Regions from separate parts of the Rhodococcus sp. 24CO genome, predicted to be linked through region 3. Evidence: riboswitches for the same ligand, from Rfam matches in the RefSeq annotation. Region 3 holds a riboswitch; each other region holds the start of a gene.

The links. A riboswitch is a leader RNA that binds a small molecule or an ion and turns the genes downstream of it on or off. The one in region 3 is predicted to bind S-adenosylmethionine.
Region 1: linked by a shared signal. The riboswitch ahead of V2B23_RS15435 (aminotransferase class V-fold PLP-dependent enzyme) and the one ahead of V2B23_RS26120 (LLM class flavin-dependent oxidoreductase) in region 3 are both predicted to bind S-adenosylmethionine.
Region 2: linked by a shared signal. The riboswitch ahead of V2B23_RS20455 (putative leader peptide) and the one ahead of V2B23_RS26120 (LLM class flavin-dependent oxidoreductase) in region 3 are both predicted to bind S-adenosylmethionine.

Annotation. Positions count from the first base shown of each region.
Region 1 covers NZ_JAZFNF010000005.1:536,878-546,628, forward strand. Annotated here, with positions in the region: gene V2B23_RS15415 (hypothetical protein) at 1-107, shown strand, start outside; gene V2B23_RS15420 (alpha/beta hydrolase family protein) at 147-1,145, opposite strand; gene V2B23_RS15425 (PaaX family transcriptional regulator C-terminal domain-containing protein) at 1,295-2,173, shown strand; gene V2B23_RS15430 (hypothetical protein) at 2,152-2,766, opposite strand; gene V2B23_RS15435 (aminotransferase class V-fold PLP-dependent enzyme) at 2,897-4,219, opposite strand; SAM riboswitch class IV at 4,274-4,388, opposite strand; gene V2B23_RS15440 (BCCT family transporter) at 4,931-6,784, shown strand; gene V2B23_RS15445 (Pls/PosA family non-ribosomal peptide synthetase) at 6,879-9,751, shown strand, end outside.
Region 2 covers NZ_JAZFNF010000008.1:51,945-61,695, forward strand. Annotated here, with positions in the region: gene V2B23_RS20430 (amino acid ABC transporter permease) at 1-475, shown strand, start outside; gene V2B23_RS20435 (amino acid ABC transporter ATP-binding protein) at 472-1,257, shown strand; gene V2B23_RS20440 (ABC transporter substrate-binding protein) at 1,320-2,291, shown strand; gene V2B23_RS20445 (FAD-dependent oxidoreductase) at 2,302-3,411, shown strand; gene V2B23_RS20450 (GNAT family N-acetyltransferase) at 3,444-3,977, shown strand; SAM riboswitch class I at 4,065-4,159, shown strand; gene V2B23_RS20455 (putative leader peptide) at 4,169-4,258, shown strand; gene V2B23_RS20460 (ABC transporter substrate-binding protein) at 4,426-6,066, shown strand; gene V2B23_RS20465 (ABC transporter permease) at 6,069-7,067, shown strand; gene V2B23_RS20470 (ABC transporter permease) at 7,060-7,950, shown strand; gene V2B23_RS20475 (dipeptide ABC transporter ATP-binding protein) at 7,947-9,569, shown strand; gene V2B23_RS20480 (LLM class flavin-dependent oxidoreductase) at 9,556-9,751, shown strand, end outside.
Region 3 covers NZ_JAZFNF010000012.1:7,923-17,673, reverse strand. Annotated here, with positions in the region: gene V2B23_RS26140 (ABC transporter substrate-binding protein) at 1-1,162, opposite strand, end outside; gene V2B23_RS26135 (nuclear transport factor 2 family protein) at 1,543-1,968, shown strand; gene V2B23_RS26130 (hypothetical protein) at 1,972-2,217, opposite strand; gene V2B23_RS26125 (NtaA/DmoA family FMN-dependent monooxygenase) at 2,298-3,665, opposite strand; gene V2B23_RS26120 (LLM class flavin-dependent oxidoreductase) at 3,685-4,911, opposite strand; SAM riboswitch class IV at 5,001-5,114, opposite strand; gene V2B23_RS26115 (stealth family protein) at 5,527-6,942, shown strand; gene V2B23_RS26110 (phosphodiesterase) at 6,949-7,866, opposite strand; gene V2B23_RS26105 (dicarboxylate/amino acid:cation symporter) at 8,186-9,556, shown strand; gene V2B23_RS26100 (alpha/beta hydrolase) at 9,612-9,751, opposite strand, start outside.

The DNA.
Region 1 (9,751 bases), on a different contig from region 3:
CAATCGAGCCTTCCGAAGAATCGGTGCCATTCCTCACCGCGCTTGCCGACCTGGCAACCGGGGCAGTGCGCCGTGGCGACAGTATCTACTGCCACATGGTCATCTGAGCGCATGTACGAGCACGGCGTCACAGACCGTCACTTCCGTCAGCCCTGAATTCCCTCCAAGAATGCGGTTTGATCCGCCAGATACCCGGGCGCGAAGATCGAACGAGGGGCGAGAACAGCCACCAGGGTCGACATCAGTTCCGAGTCTTCGAGGTTTTTCTCCACCAGTGAATGAGTCGCGTCAGGGTACTTCTTGACCACCAATTGCCCTGGTGAGTCAAGCAATTCGCGATATACCGATTCAGTATCCGCCACGTCGACGTTCACGTCTTGTCCGCCGAGAATCAAGAGCACCGGAACATCCACGGTTTCGAGATCGATTCGGGCATCAGACCGATAGTTTTGCCGGATGAAGTTCCAGCGATCTTCGGTGAGGCCATCAGCCGCGCCGGACGCCACGAGATCGTCGAACGAGCTATCCCTGGCCAACTGTTCCAGGTTCCTCGCTCGGTCCGCTCGCGCTTTCTCGAACTCGTCGGCCGACGCATTCCGCTCGGAAAGCTCTGCCAGGGTGTTGAATTCACCTTGCTCGAGCCAGTTGACCGCGGGACCCACGGCAATGACAAACGCGACGTCCGGATCAAGATTTACTACCTTGGGCATCACCCAGCCTGCCTGGCTTGCACCCCACAGACCGATTCGAGACGGATCGATATCCGAGCGTCCCCGTGCCCATTCGATTGCCGCTTCTGTCTCCGCGGCCCGATCGTCCATGCTCTGATCGAGCCAATTTCCCGGCGCCCCGCCTACTCCCGGCTTATTCCAGGAGAGTGACGCGTACCCGGCCGTTGCAAACGACTCCCAGATCGGCCGGTAGAAGGTCTCGTGCGTTGCATCGATCGGCCCGTCTCCGTGGACAAAAACCACGAGCCCGAAAGGACCGTCACCGTGATCGGGAAGCGCCAGGACTCCCTGAAGCGGCACCGATCCCCCGGTGATCGTCACTTTTTCCTCACGGATGTCGTAGGTGTGCTGGTACAGCGTCCATGCCACCAGGCCGACGATCAGTACGACGACTACCGCCAGGGAAGTGATCACCCACCTGCGTAAACGCGTGTTGCCTTTTCTCTCCCTCACCGATTGCATTGCCATCTTCTCGCCCTAACGTACGAAATTCAAACGACCGTTTTGTGTTTGATAGTACAGTGATGGGCGAAGATGCAGAGAAGGAATGAAGGGGCCGAGCGATGACCGACACGCATGTCGATGTACCCACGCGGATTCTGATCGAAGGACTTCTGCGTGCGGACGGAACCGTCGACGGGCCCACTCTTTATGCCACCGCCGACGCCCTCGACATGACGGACCAGCAGATCCGACTGTGCATCAAGCGGTTGGTCGCCGAGGGAAAGTTCACGCAAGATGGGCGCGGACGACAAGCCACGCTGCGAGCAACCGCGAAGACTGTGCGGGAGATGGGCCCCGACGTCGAATTCGTTCGACTCGCCTATCAACAAGATCGAGGCACCACGACGCCATGGGACGGGCGCTGGCATGTGGTGGGATTCGCAATTCCGGAGTCGTCACGGAAAGCGCGAGATGCACTGCGCACCAGGGTGACCTATCTCGGCGGGGCCCTCGTGCAGGGCGGCCTGTACGTCTCGCCACACGCGTGGGAACCCTATGTTCTCGATGCCGCCGCCCAACTCGACGTCGAACAATATCTGTCTTCGCTGACTACTCGCGATCTGAAAGTGGGCACCCTCGCAGACCCCTCGAAGATTGCCGCACAACTGTGGCCACTGGACGAGATCGCAGCCGGATACGATCAGCTACTGAACGTGGCGACCGCGCGCCTGCACAAACTGCGGCACACTTCAGCCTTCACTGCCACTGACGCCGTAACGATGACAATCGAACTCGCGGCGGAATTCACGCGAGCGATGGAACCCGATCCGCTCCTACCACCGGAATTACTGCCCACCAACTGGATTGGCAAGCGGGCGCGGTCGATCACTGCGCAGTGCTGGGCGCTTCTGGCACAGGTGGATGGCGCCGACCAACTGCCGTCGCTATTCCACCTCTACGCAGATGCAATCGGCGATCAGGACGCGAGCGTGCGCTGACGCTGCGGCAATCCGAAGCGCCCGAGAACCTCGTCGACAGCTGTGGCCGGAGTCACCAATCCCCGCGACTGCAGCCACGGAATGGTTTCGCCGACAAGATGTTCGAGAGTGCGAGGCAACGACAACGGAAGCAACGTCACACCGTCTGCAACGTCGGCAGCCCGAATATCGGCGATCAAACTGCCGAGACCGGACGGTGTTCCTACGTAGTGCAGCGACGCCGGGATACGCGGGACGTTCAGCGCACTGTCCAACTGCGCCAACTCTTTACGCGCAGCCCGCGCTTCCGGAGCGATCAGGATTTCGAGATCGACCAACACGGCAACAGAGTCAGGATCACGGCCGTCCTCGGCAATCGCCGCACGAATCTGGGCGCGCTGAGCTTGGGCGTCGCGCAGGTCGGTGGCACGGATCCGAATGACATTGACGGGGAAGGCCGTCAGATCGAGAAGGGTGTCACCTTCGGTGAGATCGACCCAGTAATCCGCGCCGATGAGCGGCAGGTTGCCGGGAGCTCCTTCGGCAGCGGGATGGTGGCCGAATCCGGTCAGTTCAACAGCTACGTGCAGGGAATGAGATGCGATAGAAGACATGTGTATCTCCGAAAGTATGGAGGGAGGGGTGAGCGCGAGACGATCGTCAGCTCGTACACATTCCAAACGCCGCAGTTGTCATGTCTGCCATGTTAGTTGCCTATTTCAATCACTGCATCCGGATGTGAGCTCAGACGCATTCGGCTGCGCCGGCGTCGCCGGCGGTGCCACCAAGGAAAGTGCGGGTCTCGGGCACAGGATTCCATGCACCGGCGGTCTTTTCGTAGTTCCAATCACGCTGATTCGAAACCAGGATGCTCACGGCGTTGATCAGGCGGGTGACGTCGTCGGAGCTGCTGCCCAATCCGAGGCTGGCGCGAACGGCACCGCCGGACAGGCCGAGACGTGAGAGCAACGGGTGTGCGCAGAAGCGTCCGTCGCGGACGCCGATGCCATGTTCTGCCGAGAGGAATGCGGCAACCTCGCCGGCTTCGTAGCCGTCGACGGTGAAGGTGACGATTCCGACGGCGTCGGGAGCATCGGCCCACAACCGGAGCAAGTTGACGCCGGCGACGGCGGCCAGTCCGTCGGTCAGCTGAGCGGTGAGCGCCTTCTCGTGCTCCGAGATGGCATCGAAGTCGAGAGCGGTCAGGGCGTCGCAGGCAGCGGCGATTGCAGCAGCACCGAGGACGTTGGGCGAACCGGCCTCGTGACGGGCGGGAGCGCAGGCCCACTCGGTGGATTCCAGCGTCACCTCACGGACAGCGCCACCACCGGCGAGGTACGGCTTGGCCTCGTCGAGCCAGTCGCGGCGACCGACGAGGACGCCGGCACCGAACGGTGCGTACAGCTTGTGTCCGGAGAATGCGAGGTAGTCGACTCCGCAGTCCTGCAGGTCGATACGACGGTGGGGAGCCAACTGCGCAGCGTCGACGAGGATGCGTGCACCACAACGATGTGCAATGTCCGCGAGGCGTGCGATCGGCAGGATCTCGCCGGTCACGTTGGACGCTCCCGTGATGGCGAGGAGTGCGGCGGGCTTGGTGCACAGTTCTGCGATCAGGCGCTCGATGGTTTCTTCGACGGTATCAGCGGCCGTGACGATGCGAGCATCGTTCCAGGGCAACAGGTTTGCGTGATGCTCGACGTCGAGAACGACAGTGCTGCCGGGCACGGACTGAGCGAGAAGATTGAGCGAGTCCGTCGTGTTGCGGGTGAAGACGACAACCTGATCGTCGGCGCAGTTCACGAAGCGGGCAACCGATTCGCGAGCGTTCTCGTAGGTGAGTGTGGAGATCCGCGAGGCGTATCCGGCACCACGGTGGACGCTGGCGTACGTGGGAAGCAGTTCCGCAATGCGGTCGGTGACCTGGGCCAACGCCGGCGCGCTCGCTGCGTAGTCGAAGTTCGCATAGGAACACTCGCCACCCTGGACGAGGGGAACCTGCAGGTCGGCGCCGGAAACCTTGGCGATGGGAGCGGTGCAGGTATCGGCACTCAGAACAGCAGTCATCGAAGACAATCCTCACGTTCAAGGACTCATTCGTTCGGGTGATGTCCCCGGAAGAGTCCGCGCTTGCCGAATCCGTTTTCGGATACAGCCGGGTCGTCACCCGGAGCACCCCACCGCGGAGGAGGGTTGCCGACCAGCAAGCCGGGGCTGAACACTGGTACTCGTGACCTGCAAACGAGAATGACAGGACTCCACCGGCTTGTCAACCCCAGCGCGGAGCGCGCTCTCGATACCGACAAATCGCCCGACGTCTCCTCGTGGTGACCACCATCACGGCAACGTTTCGACTTCCGTGGCACCGCTATCGTCGAGAGCGGCATCCGCGGGCCATAAGCGGTGACCTACAAAATCATTCGCCGAGTTTGACAAATTCGATTCGTTCCGAAGCTCACGAAGATCCTTCGTTCCTTGAATTCCAGAGAGATTCGAACAAATTTCGAACCTGAGATTGCGAAAATCATTTAACAGCAACAAAATACAGGTGAATAGCCGAATAGAGCCGGCATATTCGTCAACACTGCACCACCTTTCATTCATTTGAGTCGACAGAACTGCGCAGCTACGTTGAATTGCAAAGCGATAGCCCGGTCTTTACTGCGATGGTGCGAGCACATGCCCACCTACGCGACCTGTGGCCGCCATACGAGGGCTGAACGCGTCGACGATGTCGCCGGAGTGCGATAGGCACGCTGAACTGTGTGAAGGAGCGAGATGACTGCGGTCAAAAACGCGTGGAAGGGACTACGGAAACCCGTATTCGTCCCGGCATCGATAGTGATCTTCGGGCTGATCGCCTTTGCCGTGATCTACTCCGGGACTGCGTCCGACGCCTTCCAGAGCCTCAACAACGCCATCACCGATGGTGTCGGCTGGTGGTACATCCTGTCCGCCACCGGATTTGTGGTCTTTGCGCTCTACTGCGCGATCAGCCGGATCGGCAACATCAGGCTCGGCCGCGACGACGAACAACCCGAGTTCGGCATGATGTCGTGGTTTGCCATGCTGTTCAGTGCTGGCATGGGCATCGGTCTGGTGTTTTACGGAGTGGCAGAACCACTTTCGCACTACGTGGACCCGCCGGTCGCGGGCCGGGTAGCAGGATCCACCGACGCGGCCGCAAATCAGGCCATGGAACTGACGATGTTCCATTGGGGCCTGCACGCGTGGGCCATCTACGTTGTTGTCGGTCTCGGACTGGCGTACATGACCTACCGCAAGGGTCGCCCGCTCTCGATCCGCTGGCTCCTCGAACCCCTACTCGGACGCGCCCGCATCGAGGGCAAGATCGGGCACGCCATCGACGTCGTCGCGATCGTCGGCACCCTGTTCGGCGTCGCCACCTCGCTCGGATTCGGTGTTCAGCAGATTACCGCCGGCCTCGACTACCTCGGCTGGGTGGAAACCGACAACTGGCTGGTCATCGCCATCATCGTCATCGTGACGGGTATGGCCACCTTCTCCGTGGTCTCCGGTGTCACCAAGGGCCTGAAGTGGCTCTCCAACATCAACATGATGCTCGCTGCAGCGCTGGCCCTGTTCGTCCTGATCCTCGGCCCCACGTTGTTCCTGCTGCAGTCCTGGGTACAGAACCTCGGCGGCTACGTTCAGGCCCTTCCGGAACTGATGCTGCGCACCTCCCCGTTTGCGGAAGACGGCTGGCAGGGCACATGGACCATCTTCTACTGGGGTTGGTGGATGAGCTGGGCACCGTTTGTCGGCATGTTCATCGCACGCATCTCACGTGGTCGCACCATCCGCGAATTCGTCTTCGGTGTGCTGCTGGCCCCGACGCTGGTCGGTTCGTTGTGGTTCACGATCTTCGGTAACTCCGGCATTCTGCGTCAGCGCAACGAGGGCACCATGCTCGACGGGTCCGGCGCCGTCGACACCAACACGTCGCTGTTCACGCTTCTCGACGGTCTTCCGCTCGGAACGATCTCGAGTGTTCTCGCGATCGTTGTCATCGTGTTCTTCTTCGTGACGTCGGCCGACTCGGGTTCGATCGTCATCGACATTCTCGCGACGGGCGGCAATCTGGAGACATCCAAGATCACCCGGGTCTACTGGACTTTCCTGTCCGGCGCCGCCGCGGCTGTTCTGCTCCTGGTCGGTGGCAGCGGATCACTGACCGCCCTGCAAACCGTGGCTATCGCGACGGCCGTTCCGTTCTCGATCATCATGGTGCTGGCGTGCCTGTCGATGCTCAAAGCGTTCCGATACGAGGTTGCCGCGGCTCCCCGGTACTTGCGGATCTCGACTACGAACAGCTCGGTCGACGTGCCACAACCGGCGACCAAACGATTGCGCGACCTGAACATCTCGTCGAGCTTCGCCGGGCTGACGCCGTCGCAATCAGGCATCACCACTGATCCGAGTGATACCCACATGTTCGTCGCAGTCCACGAAGTCCCGCAGCACGCGGTCAACATCAACCCGGATACCGGCGTCGTCGACATCTCCACAGATTCTCGGGCCGTCGACCCGTTGGGCGGCGAAGTATTCGACACTCCGGAGTTCGCCGATTCGGCCGAGGGACACCTGCAGAGCGTCACGAACTCGGAATAACCGTTGCGTCGGCATGTTGCATTAGGCAGAACTGTTCACCAACTCGCAAACTTGTCATGAGATAACAACTCGACAGGTCGCACGACTGAGATTCATGAGCAGAACAGGATCAACGGGTTTGCCACTCCAGCCGCACGCGGAAACGGAATCGTCTTTGGGGATTCCGTCCGTATTCCTCCGTTCGACGCAGGCACCTGCGCCGCGCACCCTCATCGACATCGTGCGGGCATCCGCGCAGGCAAACCCCGAAGCACCTGCCATCGACGACGGTGACACGACGCTGTCGTACGCGGAACTGCTGGGCGAAATCGAACAGGGCGCGCGCTGGCTCGCCGACGCCGGAGTCGGCGCGGGTGATCGCGTCGGCATCCGGATGCCGTCCGGTTCGCGTTCGCTGTACGTGGCAATCCTGTCAATCCTCGCGGCCGGTGCCGCCTACGTACCCGTAGACGCCGATGATCCGGAAGAACGCGCCGAACTCGTTTTCGGTGAAGCTCAGGTAGCCGCGATCATCACCGGCGACGGCATCGGGCCTGGCACCGCACCGAAACGGCTGCAGCACCCACCCGTCCGCGATCCCCTGCCAGAAGACGACGCCTGGATCATCTTCACCTCCGGATCCACCGGAACACCCAAGGGCGTCGCCGTCACCCACCTCAATGCCGCGGCGTTTGTCGACGCCGAGGCCCGCATGTTCCTTCAGGACGAGCCGATCGGGCCCGGTGACCGTGTTCTCGCGGGACTGTCCGTCGCCTTCGACGCGTCGTGTGAGGAAATGTGGCTCGCGTGGCGTCATGGCGCATGTTTGGTTCCCGCACCGCGATCACTCGTGCGCAGCGGCATGGACCTCGGGCCGTGGCTGGTCTCCCGCGACGTCAGCATCGTCTCCACCGTTCCGACACTGGCGTCGCTGTGGCCGGCCGAGGCTCTCGAAGCTGTCCGCCTTCTGATCTTCGGCGGCGAAGCCTGCCCGCCCGAGTTGGCCGAACGCCTGGCAGTCGAAGGCCGCGAAGTGTGGAACACGTACGGACCCACCGAAGCGACGGTTGTCGCGTGCGGTGCGTTGATGGACGGCAAGAGTCCCGTCAGCATCGGACTCCCTCTCGACGGCTGGGACCTTGCAGTCGTCGACGCTCAGAACAACCCCGTCGCAGTCGGGGAGGTGGGCGAACTGGTGATCGGTGGCGTCGGCCTCGCCCGTTATCTCGACCCGGCTAAAGACGCCGAGAAGTACGCGTCGATGCCCTCGCTCGGCTGGGAGCGTGCGTACCGCAGTGGCGACCTCGTCCGACTCGAACTCGAGGGACTCATGTTCCAGGGCCGAGCCGACGATCAGGTCAAGCTCGGCGGCCGACGCATCGAACTCGGCGAAGTCGACAACGCGCTGCAGAACCTTCCCGGTGTCAGTGGTGCTGCAGCCGCGGTCAAGAAAACCGCGGCCGGAAACCAACTCCTCGTGGGATACATCGCGAGCACCGACCCCGATTTCGACCTCAAGGCGGCACACGCCACGCTCAGCGAACAATTGCCGGCAGCGCTCGTTCCGCGTCTGGCATTGATGGACGAACTCCCGACGCGTACCTCCGGCAAGGTCGACCGCAACGCTCTTCCCTGGCCACTGCCCGGTGCCGGCGAAGATGCCGGAGCCGCACTAGGACTGGACGGAACCGCAGCCTGGGTAGCCGGACTGTGGGGTTCGATTCTCGGCGCCCAGATCACCGGCCTCGACAACGATTTCTTCGAAGTGGGCGGCGGATCACTCTCCGCAGCGCAGCTCGTGACGGCACTACGCGAACGATTCCCCGAGGTCACCGTCGCCCAACTCTACGATCATCCACGGTTGGGGTCCCTGGCCGAATACCTCGACGAATTGGCCCCCACCGAAACCGTCGAACCCCGCATCGTCACACCGACGCCACTGAAAACCCAACTGGCGCAGGTCGCGGCAACGGTTCCGATCACGACCCTGGCCGGACTCCAGTGGGTCACGTGGCTCGCGATCGCCAACAACGTCCTCGCGTGGTTCGTCGACGTCAGCTGGGCGCCGACGGTCTCGTGGTGGTGGATTCTGTTGGCGTTCCTCGTCTTCATCACGCCGATCGGCCGTATGACGATCGCGGTGATCGGCACCCGCGCGCTGCTGCGCAATCTACAGCCGGGAACCTACCCGCGCGGCGGCAGCGAACACATGCGGCTGTGGATCGCCCAACGACTCACCGAAGCCAGTGGCGCAGCAAATCTTTCGGGCGCACCGTGGATGCTGTACTACGCGCGGGCGCTCGGAGCCGACATCGGCCACGGCGTCGACCTGCACACGTTGCCGCCCGTCACCGGCATGCTCGAACTCGGCGACGGGTGCTCCGTCGAACCCGAAGTCGACCTGTCCGGTCACTGGATCGACGGCGATCTCATCCACATCGGTGAGATCAAGATCGGGGCCGGCGCTTCTGTCGGTTCACGCTCCACACTTCTGCCCGGCGCACGCGTCGGACGCGGCGCCGTCGTCGAACCCGGATCGGCTGTGTTCGGCCGGGTGAAAGCCAACCAGCAGTGGGCAGGTTCGCCCGCTACCAAGATCGGCAAAGCGAATCATCCTTGGCCGTCGGAACATCCGAAGCGTGCCCCCGGGTGGGTTCCGGTGTACGGCGTCACGTCTGTCTTCCTGGCCGGTGTGCCGATCTTTGCACTGGTGGCCGGAATCGTGTTGATCGGTTGGTGGATTCGCAACACCGAAACCCTCGGTAGCGCCATTGCCCAGTCGCTCATCATGCTTCCCTTCGCGACAATTCTGAGTCTGCTGGTCTTCGCCACGATCACTCTTGTCTCCGTGCGCCTGTTGTCGATCGGATTGACCGAGGGATACCACCCCGTCCGGAGCCGGATCGGCTGGCAGGTCTGGGCCACCGAGCGTCTGCTCGACTCCGCCCGCACTTTCCTCTTCCCGCTGTACGCCAGCCTGCTCACGCC
Region 2 (9,751 bases), on a different contig from region 3:
CGGTTTAGCGCTGCATCAGGCTGCGTACTCCGCGGAGATCATCCGCTCCGGCATAATCTCGGTGGATCACGGGCAGATCGAAGCTGCTCATTCGCTCGGGATTCCTCGCCGACGCCAGTTCTTCAAGATCATTCTGCCGCAGGCGATGCGGGCGATTCTTCCCAATGCCGCGAACGAAGTGATCGGGTTGTTCAAGGGGACGTCTATCGTCTCGACGATGGCAATCGCCGAACTGTTCTACCAAGTACAGGTCATCTTCGGGCGCAACGGACGAGTGGTGCCGCTCCTGATGGTTGCAACACTCTGGTACATCATCCTCACGACGCTGCTCTCGATCGGCCAGTACTACGTCGAACGTCATTACGCTCGCGGCTCGGCGCGAGCACTTCCGTTGACGCCTCTGCAGAAGGCGCGCAACAAATTCAACGAGATTCGTGATGCGCGTCTCGACATTCCGAGGGGTGCGACCCGATGACCGCGGAATTGATCGAAGACAACGTCTACGCCGTCGAGGCGCGGGGCATCCACAAGTCGTTCGGTTCACTGGAAGTGCTTGCCGGCGTGGATCTCCTGGTCCGCAAGGGCGAGGTGACCGTCATTCTCGGGCCGTCGGGTTCGGGAAAATCCACTCTGCTGCGCACCCTGAATCACCTGGAGAAGGTCGACCGGGGAACAGTGCGGATCGACGGGGAACTGATCGGATACCGGCGCAAGGGAAATCGGCTACACGAACTGCGCGATCGCGAAATCCTGAAGCAACGCTCGCACATCGGTTTCGTGTTCCAGAACTTCAACCTGTTTCCCCATCTCACCGCTCTCGAAAATGTAGTGGAAGCCCCGCTGTCGGCGCAGAAGCGTGATCGCGAAGACGTGTACCGAGAGGCGCGGATCTTACTCGAACGAGTCGGTGTGGGAGACAAAGCCGATCAGTATCCACGTCAACTCTCCGGTGGCCAACAGCAGCGAGTTGCCATTGCTCGAGCCTTGGCACTGCGGCCGGCGGTGATTCTCTTCGACGAACCGACGTCGGCACTGGACCCGGAACTGGTTGGTGAAGTTCTCGAAGTTCTTGCCCAACTCGCTCGTGACGGTGCCACGTTGATCATCGTCACGCACGAAGTCGGCTTCGCCCGCGAGGTAGCGGACACCGCAGTCTTCATGGACGGCGGCGTCATCGTCGAACAGGGCCCGCCCTCGCAGGTGATCGACAATCCCGTCCACGAACGAACCAAAGCTTTTCTCTCCCGCGTCCTCTGACGACACGGTCGACGGTTATGACGCCGTCACCACACAGACACTTCCCCGAAAGGCACACACTGATGTTCTCTCGATCCCGCCGCGCCACGTTTCTGATCTCGGCTCTCGCCACTGTCGGACTGCTCAGCGCTGGATGCAGCAGTGCGGACGCGGAGTCCGACGGCAGCCAGGTCACTGCAGCCGCGGGTTACAACCTCACCGCAGAGCAGAATCGCATCACCACCGCGAAAGTCGATTCCATCGCTGCCGAGGTGCCTGCGGACATCCGCGACAGCGGCACCCTGCGAGTGACCGGTAGCGCCGGATCTGCTCCGCCGCTTCGCTTCTACGCTGACGATGACAAAACTCTCATCGGATCGGAGACCGACTTCGCCTACCTGATCGGCGATGTACTCGGGTTGAAGGTAGACCTGCAGACGGCTGACTGGGCACAGAACTTCGTCCGGATCGACTCTGGTGAAGCCGACGCGTTCCTCTCCAATGTGACTGTCACAGAGGAACGTAAGGAGAAGTACGACTTTGCCACCTACCGCCTCGATACCCTCGCGTTCGAGGCCAAAAAGGGTGCCGGGGTCTCCATCACGGAACCCAAGGACATTGCGGGTCTGAAGATCGCGGTGGGTTCCGGGACCAATCAGGAAGCGCTGCTGGTCAAGTGGAACGAGCAGAACGTCGCGGCCGGTCTGGCACCTACCGATATCTCCTACTATCAGAACACCACTGACTACTACCTCCCGCTGCAGTCCGGTCGCATCGATGCTTACTTCGGACCGAACCCGTCGTCGCAGTTCCATGCCAAGCAGTCGGGTGAAACCGAGGTGGTCGGGGAATTCTCCGGTGCGGGCGACACCCTGCAAGGACAGATCGCCGTGCTGGTGAAGAAGGACAACGGCCTGATCAAGGCAATCAACGACGCCATCAACCACACCATCGAGAACGGCACGTACCAGCAGATTCTCGAGCGCTGGAACATCACCGGTGAAGCCGTCGACACGTCGCTGATCAACCCGCCCGGCCTTCCGAAGACCAAGTGAGCATCCGCAAATGAGTGAGATCTTCGATGCGATCGTCATCGGCGGAGGGCTTGTCGGGTCCTCTGCCGCGTGGCGGCTCGCGGCGCGCGGGCACAGCGTCGTGCAGCTCGAGCAGTTCACGCCGGGGCACAAGCACGGTGCGTCCCATGGCACGTCACGTATCTACCGGCAGGCATACGACAATCACCTGTACACCGCGCTGGCAGCGTCGGCCCTTCCGCTGTGGCAGGAGTTGGAAACAACAACGGACATCGGGTTTCTGGAACTGACGGGCGCCGTCGACCATGGGCTGCCCGTTGCCGTCCTGACCAAGTCGCGGGTGCTTGTCGAAGCGGGTATCAAGGGCGAGATCCTCACTCCAGCCGAAGCGTCGGCCCGCTGGCCGGGGCTGCGATTCGATACAACCGTCCTGCATCACCGCGATGCGGGCAGGCTGCACGCGGACCGCGCCGTCGTTGCACTCGAAGCGGGTTCACGGTTCGAGGGCGCTGACGTCCGCCACAACACGCGGGTCCAGGCAGTTGCCGAGGCGTCGTACGGCGTCGACGTGATCACGGACGACGGGACGCTGCGAGCGCGGCACGTAGTGATTGCCGCCGGCGCGTGGACCGCGGAATTGATCGAGCGAAGCGAACTCGGCGCACAGGTCGTGTTGCCGACTTTGCGTACGACGCAGGAACAACCGGCACATTTTGCGCCCCTCGATCCTGGAACGGAGTGGCCGAGCTTTGTTCATCATCCCGGTGCAGAGCTGGACACAGCCGGGATCTACGGACTCGGTTCCGAAGACGGCATCAAGATCGGCGAGCATGCGACGGGGCCGGAGGTGACTCCGCAGACTCGTAGCTACACGCCCGACATCGCCGGCGAACAGCGTCTGGTCGACTATGCCGAAGCGTGGTTGCCGGGTGTCGATTCAACCCAGGTCGAGTCCCTGACCTGCCTGTACACCAGCACACCTGACAGCAATTTTGTGATCGACAGGGTCGGTGCGATCACCGTCGCCGCAGGTTTCTCCGGACACGGATTCAAATTCGGGCCGGCGTTGGGTGAGCTGGTGGCCGATCTGGTGGAAGGAAATACTCTGTCGCCGCAGCAATTCCAGCTAGGGGTGCGGTGAATGCGGCGCAAGGAAACCGAAAGGAAGGTCACATGAGTGTCGAGATTGCGGGAATCGGCGGCGTAGAGGTGCGGTCGGTGTCGCAGAACGATCCGCTGGCAGCTCCGCTCATCGCGGAATTGGCGGTGGAATACAGTTCGCGATACGGCGGTACGCGTGACGAGGTGTTCGAAGATCTCACAACCTATCCGGCCGAGGAGTTTGCACCGCCGCACGGAGCGTTGCTGGTTCTCACGCTCGGTGATCAAGCCATCGCCGGTGGCGCGTTTCGTCAATTCGATTCCACAACAGCCGAACTGAAAAGAATCTGGACGTCGGCTGCTTTTCGTCAGCGTGGCCTCGGAAAGATCGTTGTCCGGGAGTTGGAGTCCGAGATCGCAGCTCGGGGATACAACCGGGTCTATCTCACAACCGGTCCACGCCAACCCGAAGCGGTCGCGCTCTACCTGTCATGTGGCTACGCGCCGCTGTACGACACCGCGCTGTCACCGCTCGACGTGGGAATTCACCCATTCGAGAAGAAGCTACGGGTACGGCATGACTACGACCGGCGGGTATCGGCATGAGCGCGGCGCGGTTCCCGAAAATGTGGCGTAGCCTGCAATTCCTACTGAACGAGTTGACAACTCGCGATCATCTCGTAGACTTGCGAACGACCATCTCGAGCGACAGAGAGACCTGGCTCAATGAAGTCGCAGCAACCCTTCGCGTCATCGCGTGAGGGTGCTACCGCCAGGATCGATGGAGGAATGCAGTAATGAAGGCAGTTGAAGGCGGTTTCGCTACCGCGTGGTCGCGTCGTCACGTAGACCTGTGCCGCACAGCAGGATCGTTCTGTACTCACTGACCATGGCCGCGATGTTTACCGTCGTAGTTGACCCTGGTCAGTCTCTCGAGGCTCCCGTACGTGGGTAAGCCTGTTTTCTCTTCTCTTCGTAGCTGATTCGTGCTTGCTTGCCCCGTACTCCGGTGGTGGCAAGCGCGCTTTTCCGCATGCCTCTTTAGGAGTTCTTGGTGTCTTCACGCTCAATCGGTGCACGCTCACGCGTCACCGTCGCCGCTGGTATCGGCGCTATTTCGGTTCTCGGCACCGTACTTGCCGGTTGCAGCACCAGTAGTGGTGACACCAGCGCCGACGCCGGGCCGGCCCAGTCGGGTGGAACCCTGCGCTACGGACTCTCGACGGCGCCCACCTGCGCTGACCCTGCACAGGCAGGTACGAATCAGACTGTGTATGTCACTCGTACCGTGGTGGATTCGCTGACCGACCAGGATCCGGAGACAGGTGAGATCACGCCGTGGCTGGCAAAAAGTTGGGACATCAGCCCCGATGCCGCTAGCTTCACGTTCACGCTGCGCGACGGTGTCACGTTCAGTGACGGTACGCCGGTGACGGCAGAGTCGGTCAAGAAGAACTTCGACGTGGTCAAGGATCTGGGCCCGAACGCCGCCCTGGCGAAGAGCTACCTGTCCTCGTACACCGGCACGGATGTCGTCGACGCCCACACCGCCAAGGTCAACTTCTCCGGTCCCAATGTTCAGTTCCTGCAGGCAACTTCGACGCCGCAGCTCGGCATTCTGGCGGACTCGACCACGGCACTACCGTCGGAGCAGCGTTGCGCCGGGGCTGCGGTTGTGGGATCCGGCCCGTTTGTCTACACGGACTGGCAGCAGGATCGATCGGTCGCGATCGAGAAGCGCGCCGGATACAACTGGTCGTCGGATGTGACCGGTCATCAGGGGGAGGCGTATCTGGACGGCGTCAACTTCACTGTTGTTCCGGAGTCGGGAGTGCGTGCAGGCAGCGTCGCCTCGGGGCAACTCGACGCGGTCAGTGACGCATTGACGCAGGACGCTCCGCAGATCGAAGCGGCAGGCGGACGCATTCTCACTCGGCCCAATCCCGGGGTGAGCTTCTTCTTCCAGCCCAACGTGAGCCGCGGTGTTCTCGCCGATCAGGCTGTGCGCCAAGCGATCATCCCCGCGATCAACCGGCAGGAACTTGTCGACACGGTCCTGGATCCGTCGTTCTTCCCGGCGACGAGCCCACTGGCGCACACCACACCGCTCTATGCCGATCAATCAGGTGTCGTGACCTATGACGCCGACAAAGCGGAAAAGCTACTCGATGCGGCAGGGTGGAAGGCCGGTTCCGACGGAGTACGTGAGAAGGACGGCCAGAAACTGACTTTCGCGATTTCCTTCAGCCCGGCGTTCGCCGGCAACCAGGCAATCCTCGAGCTGGTTCAGCAGCAGCTGCGGAAGGTGGGTGTGGATGCGAGGCTCAACCTGCTGTCCAACGGGGAACTCACCGAGAAGCAGACTTCGGGTGATTACGATGCCGTGTACTACAACTCCACCCGTGCCGATGCGGACATCCTTCGGGCGTCCTTCGGCCTCGACGGTCGAAATCTCAACAAGCGCACTGCAGACCCCGAGCTCGACAAGGTATTGACGGAACAATTGGCAACCACCGACACAGCGACACGCGGTGAATTGGTGGCTCAGGCACAGGAACTGATCATCGATCGTGGACTCTCGATTCCGACGATCGAACTGTCACAGGCAGTCGGAGCCGGAGCCTCGGTGCAGGATCTGAAGTTCGAAGCCTCCTCACGTCTGCAGTTCTACGACGCATGGTTGTCGGGTAAGTAGTCATGACGCGATACGTACTCGCCCGACTAGGGCAGGCCGTGCTGGTCCTCTGGGCGGCTTTCACCATCTCGTTCGTGATCTTGTTCCTCCTGCCGAGTGATCCGGTCAGCATGGCGGCGGACGCGGCGGGACAGGGTGTGGCGGTGGATCAAGCTGCACTCGAACAGCTTCGGGCGCGATACGGCCTGGACCAGTCGGTGTGGGTGCAGTACTGGACCTCGTTGACCAATGCGCTGCGCGGTGATTTCGGCACGTCGATCTCCACCGGACAATCGGTGACGGATGCGATCTTCTCAGCCCTGCCGAGCACGCTGGTGCTGGCAACCACGGGTTTGGTTCTTGCCGTGCTATTCGGAGTGTCGATCGCGTTCTTCGCTACCTACACCCGCAAGCGATGGATCGCGAACCTGCTGTTCTCGCTTCCTCCACTCGGGGTGGCAGTTCCCACCTTCTGGGTGGGTCTGATTCTGCTGCAGCTCTTCTCGTTCCGTTTGCACATCTTCCCGGCATTCGGGGACAAGGGATTCGCAACGGTGATTCTCCCGGCGATCACCCTGGCGATACCGACTGGCGCCGTGATCGCGCAGGTGCTCACGACCAGCCTGCAGTCGACGCTGCGTTCGCCGCACGTGGAGACCGCGTACGCCAAGGGGGCAAGCCGGTGGCGCGTGCAGACCCGTCATGCGTTGCGACTCGCGAGCATTCCGGCATTCACCATCGCCGGTGTGCTGGTCGGAACTCTGCTAGCCGGTTCGGTGGTCGTCGAAACGGTGTTCTCCCGCGCCGGAGTCGGCCGTCTGACTCAGACGTCGGTCATGGCTCAGGACACTCCGGTAGTCCAAGGCGTGGTTGTTTTTGCATCCTTGGCATTTGCGCTCGTCAACTTGGCGGTCGATCTCTTCTATCCGTTGATCGACCCACGCATTATCTCGGCCAAGGCGTCCGACACCGCGAAGTCACAGTCCGAAAGCTCGACAGATCTGGAGCCGGCGCATGTCTGACACGTTGATCGAACCACTCTTGCTGGATCCGATACCGGAGGAGAAGTCGCCCGCTACCATCCGTCGGACGTCTTCGGTGATTCGGCGGATCGGTAAGCCGGGTCTGCTGATTCCGGTGCTGATCGTTGCGCTGGCCATCGGTTTTGCGGTGGCACCCGGCGTATTTGCCAGTGGCGACCCGTTGTCCGGCGTGCCGGCAGACAAGTTACAGGGGCCGAGCCCGGCGCACTGGTTCGGAACAGACAACCTGGGGCGAGATCTCTACACACGATTTGTGCACGGTGCTGCGCTGTCCCTGACCGCGACACTCGTGGCGGTGGGTGTTGCGTTGATCGTCGGATCGTTGATCGGGCTGATTGCAGGATTTGTCGGTGGGGTGCTCGACGCAGTGCTGATGCGCATCGTCGATGTTCTGCTCTCGATTCCCGCTTTGCTGTTGTCGCTGGCACTGGTCACGGCACTGGGTTTCGGCACCATCAACGTCGCGATCGCGGTGGGTGTGGCGATGGTCGCGAACTTCGCCAGGGTGATGCGTGCCGAGGTGATGCGGGTACGTAGCGCGCAGTACGTCGAGGCGGCTTTCGGTTCGGGAGTGCAGTGGCTCGGAGTTCTGCGCCGGCATATCCTGCCCAACTCGTATGCGCCCGTGATCGCACTGTCTGCAGTCGAATTCGGGCAGGCAGTACTTGCGGTGTCCGCGTTGAGTTTCCTGGGCTTCGGAGCGGTACCGCCCACCCCGGAATGGGGGTCGTTGGTATCCGAGGGACGGAACTTCCTCGCCAATGCCTGGTGGATGACAACACTTCCCGGCCTCGCAATAGTTGCGGTGGTCATTTCGGCGCATCGCATCGGACACGAGATCGAAAGGAGCAACCGGCGATGAGCACAACGCAGGATCAGTTGCTTTCCGTCACCGACCTACAGATCTCCTACGGAGCCGCACCCGCCGTACACGGCGTCAGTTTCACGGTCGGCCGAGGTGAAGTTGTTGCAGTGGTGGGCGAATCGGGCTCCGGAAAGTCCACAACAGCCCACGCGATTCTCGGACTGCTCTCCGGCAGCGGACACGTCACCGGGGGCAGCGTCGAGTTCGAAGGCGACCGGATCGACGACTACTCGGACCGGGCCTGGCAGAAAATCCGCGGTGCACGTATCGGTTTGGTGCCGCAGGACCCCACAACATCGCTCAATCCGGTAACCCGAATCGGTGATCAGGTTGCAGAAGTACTTCGCATTCACGGTCTGGCCGACCGGCGGAAAGCGCGGTTGGATGCCATCGAGGTTCTTGCACGCGCGGGAATCGATCGTCCGGAGATCCGAGCACGGCAGTATCCACACGAGCTCTCCGGCGGTATGCGGCAACGAGTTCTGATCGGTATCGCACTGGTCGCGAACCCGGCACTGATCATTGCCGACGAGCCCACCAGCGCGCTGGACGTCACAGTCCAACGACGAATCCTCGACCACTTGGACGAGCGGATCGCCGAATCCGGTGCCGCTGTTCTCCTCATCACACACGACCTGGGAGTGGCCGCGGACCGCGCGGATCGGATTCTGGTGATGCACGACGGTCGGATTGTCGAATCCGGTTCTACCGAAAAGATTCTGGGAGATCCTCGACACGACTACACGAAGAAATTGCTGAGCTCGGCGCCGAGCCTGTCATCGGGACCCGTCGATCGCCCGGTCCGAGCGCAGACAACTCCGCTGCTTACTCTGGCGGGAATCACCAAGCGCTTCGACGTCGGACGAGGCAGTGCTATCACCGCGGTGAACGACGTGTCGCTGACCGTACCGCGCGGACAGACAGCCTCGCTCGTGGGGGAGTCGGGTTCCGGGAAGTCCACGACGGCGCGCATCGCGGTGCGGTTGGAACAGGCGGATTCGGGAACCATCACCTTCGACGGCGCGGACATCACCCGGATCCAGGGCAGCGATCTGCGCGAACTACGCCGAAAGATCCAACTCGTCTACCAGAACCCGTACGCATCCCTCGATCCCAAGCTCTCGATAGTCGACATCGTGGCGGAACCGCTGCGGGCCTTCAAAGTCGGCACTCGAATTCAGCAGCAGGCCAGGGCCGCGGAACTACTCGATCAGGTTGCCCTGCCCGGGCAATTCGGTAGCCGCAGACCTGCCGAACTGTCCGGCGGGCAGCGGCAGCGTGTGGCGATTGCGCGAGCACTCGCACTGAAGCCCGATCTACTTGTTCTCGATGAACCGGTATCCGCTCTGGATGTTTCGGTGCAGGCACAGATTCTGGCGCTCCTCGACGAGTTGCAACGCGAACTCGGATTGACGTACCTCTTCATCTCGCACGATCTGGCCGTAGTGCGGCAGATCAGCGACATCGTCGGGGTCATGCAATCCGGTCAGCTGGTCGAAATCGGCACTACCGCAGAAATATTCGACAACCCCCGCCACGACTACACCCGAACACTGCTCGGTGCCATCCCCGGGCGGGACCACGCAGCAGGAAAGGCCGAACATGTCCGAGCATAATTCCGCAGCATTTCTCATCGGCCTCGAATTCGAGGGCACCGGTGTGCACCCCTATTCGTGGCGCCGCGAGGATTCGCGGGCCGAAGAAGTGTTCACCTCGTCGTACTGGGTGGATTTGGTGACCGTAGCCGACCAGGCCGGCGTAGACCTTGCCTTCTTCCCGGATTCGTTTGCCTTGCAGA
Region 3 (9,751 bases):
AGTCCGGGCTGGCACCGGTGTACGTCAACGGGATTGTCGGAAGTGCCCCCACCTCACTCAACAATGACCGAGCCTTGGCAACGTCACGCGTATACGTGGAGTTCTTGGCCGCGTCGTATGCCGGCGACGACTTCGGCCACGGCAGGTTCACCGCGTAGCCGGCGTCGCGGTACACCTCACTCATGATGCGATCCCGGTCGATGGCATAAGCCACGGCCTTCCGGGTTCGAACATCGGTCAACCCCTCAGCCGTGACGTTGGCGCCCAGATATGTCTGCAATTCCGCTCCGTCGAGAGCTGAGATAGCGAAACCGCTTGTGTTGCCGAGCGTCTGCGAATCACGGAAGGTCAAGGACCCCGGCGATACGAGCGCAACCTGACCCGACTTCAGAGACGTCAGACGCGCTTGCGAATCGGGGACGATACGAGCCTCGACGCGATCAAGGAAGGGACGCTCCGCAACCCAGTAGTTCGGATTACGATCGAAAGTGATCGAGCTGTTCGGAGTGCGCGCGGTGAAGACGAACGGTCCTGTCCCGATGAAGGATTCACCGCTCACAGCCTTGTCGAAGGTCTCCGAGTCAAAGATCGGCGCCAGATCCAGCAGGTCGAAGATATTGCCGGTGCGGTGCGCGAGCGTCAGCACCAGCTTTTTCGGATCCGAGGAGTCGTAGCCTGTGATGGCAGCAGCAGTGCTGCGCAACTGAGCGGAAAACTTGGGATCGGAGTACGTGCGCAGCGAGAACTCCGCGTCCGCAGACGTGAACGGGCGGCCACTGTGGAAGGTGACGTCGTCACGCAGATTCAGCGTCAACGTCAGACCGTCGTCCGAGAGTTTCCAGTCCTTGGCGAGAAGCGGTTGCGGCACTACGGAATCGATCGGATAGCGGGTCAACGTCTCGAAGACAAGCCCGGAGATGGTCGTGCCGGCGATTGTTGTGCTGGTCAAGAGAGCAGCCGGGCTGACATCGTCCGGGATTGCCAGCGTGAGCGTGCCGCCGCGCACCGGATCCACCGATTCACCTGCATCCGAACGCTGTTCACCAACAGCCGAGGAGCACGCAGCCAGTGAGCCGGTACCAAGAATTGCGAGTGCGGCAATAGCGCTGCCACGGAAAAAGGCACGGCGATCAAGCCCGGCCGTCGGAAATGACGAGTTCACGGAGGTGCGGTCCTTCGTATGAGGGTGTGCAGCGACGCGCGGTGAGCGCGGCACGCAAAAGGGGAAAGTGGTCGTCCTGGTGGCCTCGAAGAACCCGAACCGTGCGGTTCAGTAGGTAATGAGGGCTACACCAGCCGGTGTGGCGCTGAAGAAGTCAGCGCAGACATCGCAGAGGGACGGACACGGTAAACCTTCCGGTCAGATTCAAGGCACTTGCCTTCGTGAACACACTTAATCATTTCCCCGGATGTCGGGGGAATAGTTGGACTCACGGTGATCCGAACTCACGAATTCTATGACCGCTCAACGAGACCGGGCCCACTATTCCCAGTTCATCGCGGTAATGTCCGGAAAATCCGCCCCTACTCTCGAGGAGACAGATGCAGCCCGAAAGCCCAGCCGAGCAGATCCGAACCACACTCGCGCGGATCGCTCACCTCGCCGATACGGGAACTGTCGACGATTACGTCGAGCAATTCACTCGCCGCGCCGAATGGACCATGCCAGCCAACGCCGACCGCGGGTTGCCGCTACAGGTACGACGCGGCCGCGAGGAAATCGCTGCCGGTGTGCGCGAACGCCGCGCTGCGGGAATCCAAGGACCGGGCACCTTCACGCGCCACGTCACCACCGCAATCGCCGTCGAGGTCACGTCGGACACTTCGGCCCGCGCCGAAGCGGTGTGGACGTTTTACGTCGACACCGCCACGACGCCTCGTCTCAGTGGCGTCGGCAGTTACGCAGACGAGTTCGAACTCGAAGACGGTCGCTGGCGATTGTCACGGCGCGTCATCGCTCGCGGCTGACGGTCAATCCTCTTCACCGGTGATCGACTCGCACCAGTCTTCGACCTGGTCGATCCCCTCCTCCGTCCACTCCGGGCTCTGATCTTCCAGAGCATCGAACACACTCTCGCAGGTCAGCGTGTTCGGCAGGCTATCCGAGCCCGGAGCAACAGAGCCCTCCGCGGACGCTTGGGCAGACGCTTGGGCAAGGGGACCGGCAACCAGTGCAACTGCCACTGCGCCTGCCCCGACCAGGCTTTTCACACGCATGGTCTTCCTCCTCCATGACTGCCGACGTTAGGTGCCGACGTTTTCGGGGTACCCCGATCCCCGCGCGCTACTCGCCCGCGCTATCGCGGCGCCACAAGACCACGATCGGCCGGAATTGCCAGACCAAGATTGTCGCGTAGCGTCGTTCCTTCGTATTCGGCGCGCAGAACACCACGATCCTGCAGCAGCGGTACTACCTCGTCGACAAACTCGTCCAATCCTGTTGGTACGAGGTGCGAACCGAGGATGAATCCATCCGAACCGTCGTTCTGCACAAACGAATCGATCTTTTCAGCAATCTGCTGCGCAGTACCGACTATCGGCCCGCGCTCGAACTGGTCGATCACGACCCCACGCAGATTCAGCTTCTTGTTCTCGGCCACGGCGCGCAACTTCGCGACGGTCTCGAATCGGTCCTGATGGATGAATGCCCGTCCTTGGATGATCGGGGGCGCTTCGGGATCCGGCGCGATATCAGGTAGCGGTCCCTCCGGATCGTAACCCGAAAGATCGAGATTCCAGATCTGCTCGAGCAGGATCAACGCCGTCTGACCAGTTACTTGCTGGTCGCGAATATCGCGATACTTCTCGATAGCGTCGGCCTCGGACGTGCCGAGCACAAAGCTCGCCGACGGCAGAATCTTGATGTCACCCGGATCACGCCCGGCTGCAACAGCACGGGCCTTGATGTCCCGATAGAAGTCCGACGCCTCAGGCAGCTGCCCGTACGGCGAAAAGATCGCGTCCGCGTTGCCGGCCGCAAAATCCCGCCCTTGCGGCGAGACACCAGCTTGGAGAATGACCGGTCGCCCCTGCGGGCTGCGCGGAACAGTGAACCGACCGTTCACATCGAATTGTGATCCGTGGAAAGCGAATTCACCAGCCTCTGCTCGTGCGAGGAAACGGCCGGAATCCTTGTCAGCGACGATGTCGTCACTGCGCCACGAATCCCAGATTTCACGCACGAGTGCGACGGTTTCCTCGGCGCGTTCGTACCGCTGCGCGCGATCGAGATAACCGCCGCGACGGAAGTTCTGCCCGGTGAAGGCATCGAACGACGTCACGACGTTCCAGGCCGCGCGGCCACCGGACAGTTGATCGAGTGTCGCGAACTGTCTGGCCAACTCGTACGGCTCGTTGAATGTCGAGTTGATGGTGCCGGCTAATCCGAGGTGTTCGGTTACTGCTGCCAATGACGCGAGCACCGTGAATGTATCCGGCCGGCCGATGATGTCTTGATCGAAGATCTGCCCCGCGCGTTCGCGCAGCGCCAGTCCTTCGGCCAGGAAGAAGAAGTCGAATTTTCCGCGCTCGGCGGTTTTAGCAGTGTGCTCGAAAGAGTCGAATTCGATCTGACTGCCCGCCTGCGGATCCCACCACGCCGTGTGGTGGTTGACGCCGCCCAGATAGGCGCCCAAGATGACCTGCTTACGCTGCTGAGAACTCATGAAAGTATTCCTCGTCTGTTCAGGCGGCCGGAGTGCCGGCGGCGTAGCGGTTGGGGACGTCGATCGGCAATCCGAGAAGTCCGCGGAGATTCGTACCTGGATACGCGGTACGGAATACGTTGCGTTGCTGCAGTTCTGGTACCAGCTCATTCACAATCGCGTCAAGATCGTCCACGGCAACACCGGGTCGCAAACGGAAGCCGTCGATCCCCAACTGCTGCCACCGGAGAAGTTGATCGGCCAGTTCAGCCGGCGTGCCGGTGAAGATCAATGCATCGGAGCGGTACTGGGTACCCGACGCACTGTCCAGGCGGTCGAGTCGTTCTCGACCCGATTCCCCTGCCGCATCGAAGAACACAACAATGTCGCCGTAAACCCGGAGCGGTTCACCCGAGCGCTCAACCCGTTCCTGCGCCGCCCGCACCTCGGCGAGGATCGAGGGCACCTGTCCATCGTCGAGAGGAGTCACAAACACCAGATCGGCTGTTCGAGCAGCCAGCTCGTACGGAACGCGCTGGTGCGCCAAAGCTGCGACAACTGGCTGCCCCTGCGGCGGCCGCGGAGTGACCGACGGTCCACGCACGGATAGGTACTTGCCCTCGAAGTCGATGTAATGCAACTTGTCTCGATCGATGAACCGGCGCCGCTCCACATCACGAATCTCGGCGTCATTCTCCCAACTGTCCCAGAGGCGCCGAACCACATCGACGGCCTCAGCCGACTCTTCGAACAGATCCCGTACGAAATCGGGAAGGTTGCCTGAAACCAGCAACGCCCGGTCATCTTCGGTCAAAGCTGGGATATCGCGCCGGCCGAAATGCGAGGCCTCCGCTTCGGACGCTGAGACTTTCACCTGCAACCCGCCGCGGCCTCGCGACGTGTAGTCGAGTGTTGCAACAGCTTTGGAGACATGAAACGGCTCGGTATGCGTCGTGGTGATCGTCGGAATCAACCCGATATTGCGCGTCACCGGTGCCAGCCTGGCTGCCACGAGATGTGCGTCCAGTCGAGCGCGCACACGATCGACTGCGTCACCGACTGGCTCGAATGGGTTACCCGGTACGGAAAGACTGTCCTCGATACTCACGAAGTCGAGCAGACCGCGTTCGGCTGTAGTCACGAGATCGGTCCAGTACGACGCCGTGAACAGCTCGCTCGGACGCGAATGGGGTTCTCGCCAGGCCGCCGGGTGCCAGCCGGCGCCGTCAAGCGCTACGGCGAGGTGGATGGGAAGGGGGGAGGTCATCGGCTTCTACTCCTGTTCGAGGACTACTCGGGAGCGCACAGTGCCGGCCGCAGAACCGTCAGCCATCTTTCACTGACGGGTAGTGCCGCAACTGCCGCTTGCGACACACACCACGCGTGTCGCCAGGTGTGATCCCGGGGCACCCCATCGGCATGAAGGGTTGCCGTCCAGCTAGCCGGTCCTTGTCGCTGGAACTCTGCACCTGCCGTGACGGTAGCCGCTACAGCGCCCAATCACTATGAACGCGACTTTCCACACACCAGCAGAAACCACGCATCACCTGCCACAACCGACACCTGATCCTTTTCACTCTCGAGGATTCGAATTCGCGTGGCGGTACCGAGTATGCGCAAAATCCCGGTCAACCCGAATCGATCCAATTCCCGACTAGACTGGCACGACACCGCCTCTGTGCGTCCGGTCATCGAAAGGCACGTCATCACACAATCTCCCGCTCCGCACGACATCTACTTCGTACCCCCGGAGCAGGACACCACCGACGCAGTGAAACCCGTCTCGTCCTCCGTGCGCGCTCGATTGGAGGACCGCCCGGAAACTGTGCGGTTCAAAAATCGGTTTGCCCTCCCGATCGTCACGACAACCCCGCTCGAAGCGATGATCGAAGACCTGCTGTTCATCCGCGATATTCTCGACGCGGCCGGTGTCGAATACCTCCTCGTACGCGGCAACGACGAACGAGCAGTTATCGCGGTGAATTGGGCCAACCGAAAGAAATTGCGCCGCGCGCTGATCGACGGATGCCAGAACACACCCTTCTATTCGAAGACTCTCGACGCGAAGAAGAGTCCCGCGCTCTTGATAGCCGACGGCGCACTGTCCACCACACCAAAAGCCCGCATCTTTCGACTGTTTCGGCCGCGCGTTCATCTGGCGAGTGGCCTGAACTACGGCGCAAATATCGGTCTTCAGATCGAACTGTGGTCGATGTCCGACACAGAGATTGTTCTGCCCATCGAAAATTCACTGACCCGGCGGACGGTGCGCCCGGAAGAAGCAGTCCGTGGAACGGTGGAGCGTTTCGGCCGTATCTGGCCCACGATCGAGAATATGTTTGCCGCCCATGCATCGGACATCAATTTCGACATCGACCTCGTCTTTTCCTGGGTCGACGGTTCTTCCGAGGAATTTCAGGCGCAACGCGCACTTCGGATGCAGAACTACATTGTCGGCGAAGGCGACGAATCCGCGGCACGATTCCGTCAAATCGACGAATTGAAGTACGCACTACGGTCCGTGCACATGTATGCGCCGTGGATCCGAAGAATCTTTGTCGCCACCGATTCCGATCGTCCGGCATGGCTGGCCGACGATCCTCGCGTCACTTTCATGCCCAGCGAAAAGTTCTTTGCCGACCCGTCTGTGCTGCCCACTCACAACTCACAGGCCGTCGAATGCCAACTGCATCACATACCCGGACTCTCCGAGCATTTCCTCTACTCGAACGACGACATGTTCTTCGGCAGATCTGTCGGCCCCGACATGTTCTTCTCGCCCGGTGGAATCAGCATGTTCATAGAGGCGGATACGCGAATAGGTCTGGGGCACAACGATGACGATCGCAGCGGATTCGAGAATGCGGCTCGGGTCAATCGACGTCTCCTACAAGAGCGATTCGGATTGATGACAACCCGACACCTCGAGCATGCCGCCACCCCGCTGCGCAAAAGCGTCATGGCGGAAATGGAACGCGAATTCGCGGACGATTTTGCGGCCACCGCTGCGAGTACTTTCCGAGCGAGCACCAACATTTCAGTCACCAATTCGCTGTACCACTACTACGCTCTGATGAGTGGCCGCTCCGTCGTACAGAAGTCGGCTACGGTCAAATACGTCGACACGACTGTCAAAGCCGGTTTGCGACAGATGAATTCACTACTCAAAGACCGTTCGATGGATTTCTTCTGCCTCAATGACGGCAGTGAACCGGAAATCGATCTCGAACTACGTACCCGCAAGGTCACCGAATTCCTCGAGAACTACTACCCCGTCAAAGCGCCGTGGGAGGCCTGACGCACCTTACTGCGCAACCACACTATCGTTGCGCTCACCGATGCGAATGCCTGCGTCCGCCAGCCGCACCGCGCCGTCGCGGGCGCTGACGGCCTCACCCACCGTGTCGTCGCAGACAACGTCGTCGCGCTCGATCGGCACTACCGAATGAACGATCGTGTCGTCGTACACGTGGACGAGATTGCAGCCTTGTGCGCTGTCTCGGCCACGCTGTCCGCCGACCGCTACGTTGAGGTCCTGGGTGTAGCAGGCCGACGATGCCACCGACACGGGAATTCCCGCGAACGTCGCCGTCGTCGAGTAATGCAGGTGGCCCGCGAGAATTGCCCGCACGTCACTTCCCCGGAGCACTTCGGCCAAGCGGGGCTGATCTCGTAGTTCGACCAGCACAGCCAGATCCTGGATACAGGGAATCGGCGGGTGATGAAGGGCGAGAATCGTTCCGTCGGGCGCTGGCGTCGCTAATTGCGTTTGCAGCCAATCCAACTGGGCGTCGCTGATCGATCCGTAGTGGTGGCCGGGAACAGTGGAGTCGAGCGTGATGACACGAAGTCCGTCGATGTCGTAGACCCGATCGACCGACTGGGTCGACGGTGACTCGTTCAACAATCGCGTCCGGAAGTGTTCCCGATCATCGTGGTTTCCCATCACCCAGATGACCTCGGCACCAAGTCTGCCGGCCACCGGTTCCACGATCGACTTCAGCGTCTCGTACGCGGACGACTCCCCTTTGTCGGTGAGATCACCGGTGAACACCAAAGCCCGCGGACGCGCACCGGAAGCCTCGACGCCGGCAAGAATCTGCCGCAGTCGAGCCGCCGCGTCGACGGCACCGTACAGGTCGCCATCGTCGACGAGATGCGTATCACTTATATGCACCAGGAAATGCTTCGGACGTGGATATTCGGCATGTCGAACGCTCATCGGTCTCTCGCTTCCGCTAGCCGACGCGCAGGTACCGGTGCACCTACCGAACCTCGACACTAGTCATCGAGTCCTCAGCACTCGTTGACGCACACCCGTGAACCGCCCGGAATCATCGGTAGTTGAAGCTACGAGTAGAGTCTTCGCAGTGTTGTTCCTGACCTCTCGACGCTACGTCGACCTTCGCCTGCAGGCGAGCGCAATGTGTCCGCGCTCGGCCTGATAGACGCGTACCAGGAAACATTTTCACGAAACCCCGCCTGAACTTCTTCATGGCGTGCCGCGTTTCGCTCTCTTCAATTTTTTGAAAGGCATTGTCATGCCCAGCTCCACCTCTACCGGCGTGCCGGAATCAAAGACCCGGTTCCCCTCGTGGGCAACGTCATTCGGACCACAGATTGTTGCCGGCCTGGTTATCGGTGTCATTCTCGGTCTGGTTGCCCGCGCCATGCCTGATGCCGCCGACGGCAACGTGAACTGGCTCGTCGGAACTGTCCAGACCATCGGCAGCAGCTACGTCAAACTGCTGACGGTCGCGGTCATTCCACTGGTGTTCACCGCCATCGTCAGTTCCATCGCAAACCTGCGTCAGGTTGCCAATGCTGCTCGATTGGCTGTCCAGACACTGTTGTGGTTCGCGATCACGGCATTCATCGCGGTCATCATCGGCATCGTCGTCGGCCTGATCACCGACCCCGGTTCACGCACCGACGTCGCCGTCGAAGCTGCCAAGGAGCCGAAGAGCTCCGGATCGTGGTGGGCGTTCATCACCGGCCTGGTGCCGAACAACTTCCTCGGCCTGGGCGCCAAGACGTCAGTCACCGAAGGCGTCGCGACAACCTCACTGAGCTTCAATGTTCTGCAACTGCTTGTCATCGCGGCTGCCATCGGAATCGCGGCGCTCAAGGTCGGCGCCAAGGCAGAGAAGTTCCTCGAGTTCAACGCTTCGCTCCTGGCAATCATCCAGAAGGTGCTGTGGTGGATCATTCGCCTCGCGCCGATCGGCACCGCCGGCCTGATCGCCACCGCCGTCGCAACCTACGGCTGGGACGCCATCGGATCGCTCGGCGTCTTCACCGCAGCGATCTACATCGGGCTGGCCATCGTGTTCTTTGTCGTCTACCCGGCTCTCATTGCTGCACACGGCCTCTCGGTTCGGAACTTCTTCTCCGGCGTCTGGCCTGCCACTCAACTCGGTTTCGTTTCCCGCTCGTCGATCGGCACACTTCCGCTGACCGAACGCGTCACCGAACGTAATCTCGGCGTACCGCGCGAGTACGCGTCGTTTGCCGTGCCGCTGGGTGCCACCACGAAGATGGACGGTTGCGCCGCAATCTATCCCGCAATCGCAGCCATCTTTGTTGCCGGCTTCTACGACGTTCCGCTCAACTTCACCGACTACCTCTTGATCGTTGTCGTGTCGGTGATCGGTTCGGCCGCCACCGCTGGAACCACCGGTGCAACAGTCATGCTCACCCTGACACTCTCGACACTCGGACTGCCTCTCGCCGGCGTCGGCCTGCTGCTTGCCGTCGAACCAATTGTCGACATGGGCCGCACAGCCGTCAACGTCACCGGACAGGCACTTGTCCCGGTCATCGTCGCCAAGCGTGAAGGCATCCTCGACACGGCCCGTTTCAACGCGCCGCGCAACGGAAATCCGTTTGCCGAGGAACTCGTCGACGCATAATTCGGTCACACCAAAAGATGTCCCCGCACCGATCGGTGCGGGGACATTTTTCTGGTCAGATGCCGAGGGCCTTGGACAGGGTTGGCCACGCTTTGGGGAAACGCTCACGCCAGTACGGCCACGAGTGCGTGCCGGTCGGTTCGTAGTCGACTGTGGCATCGATACCGAGTGCGGTGAGGCGCTGGTCGAAAGCCT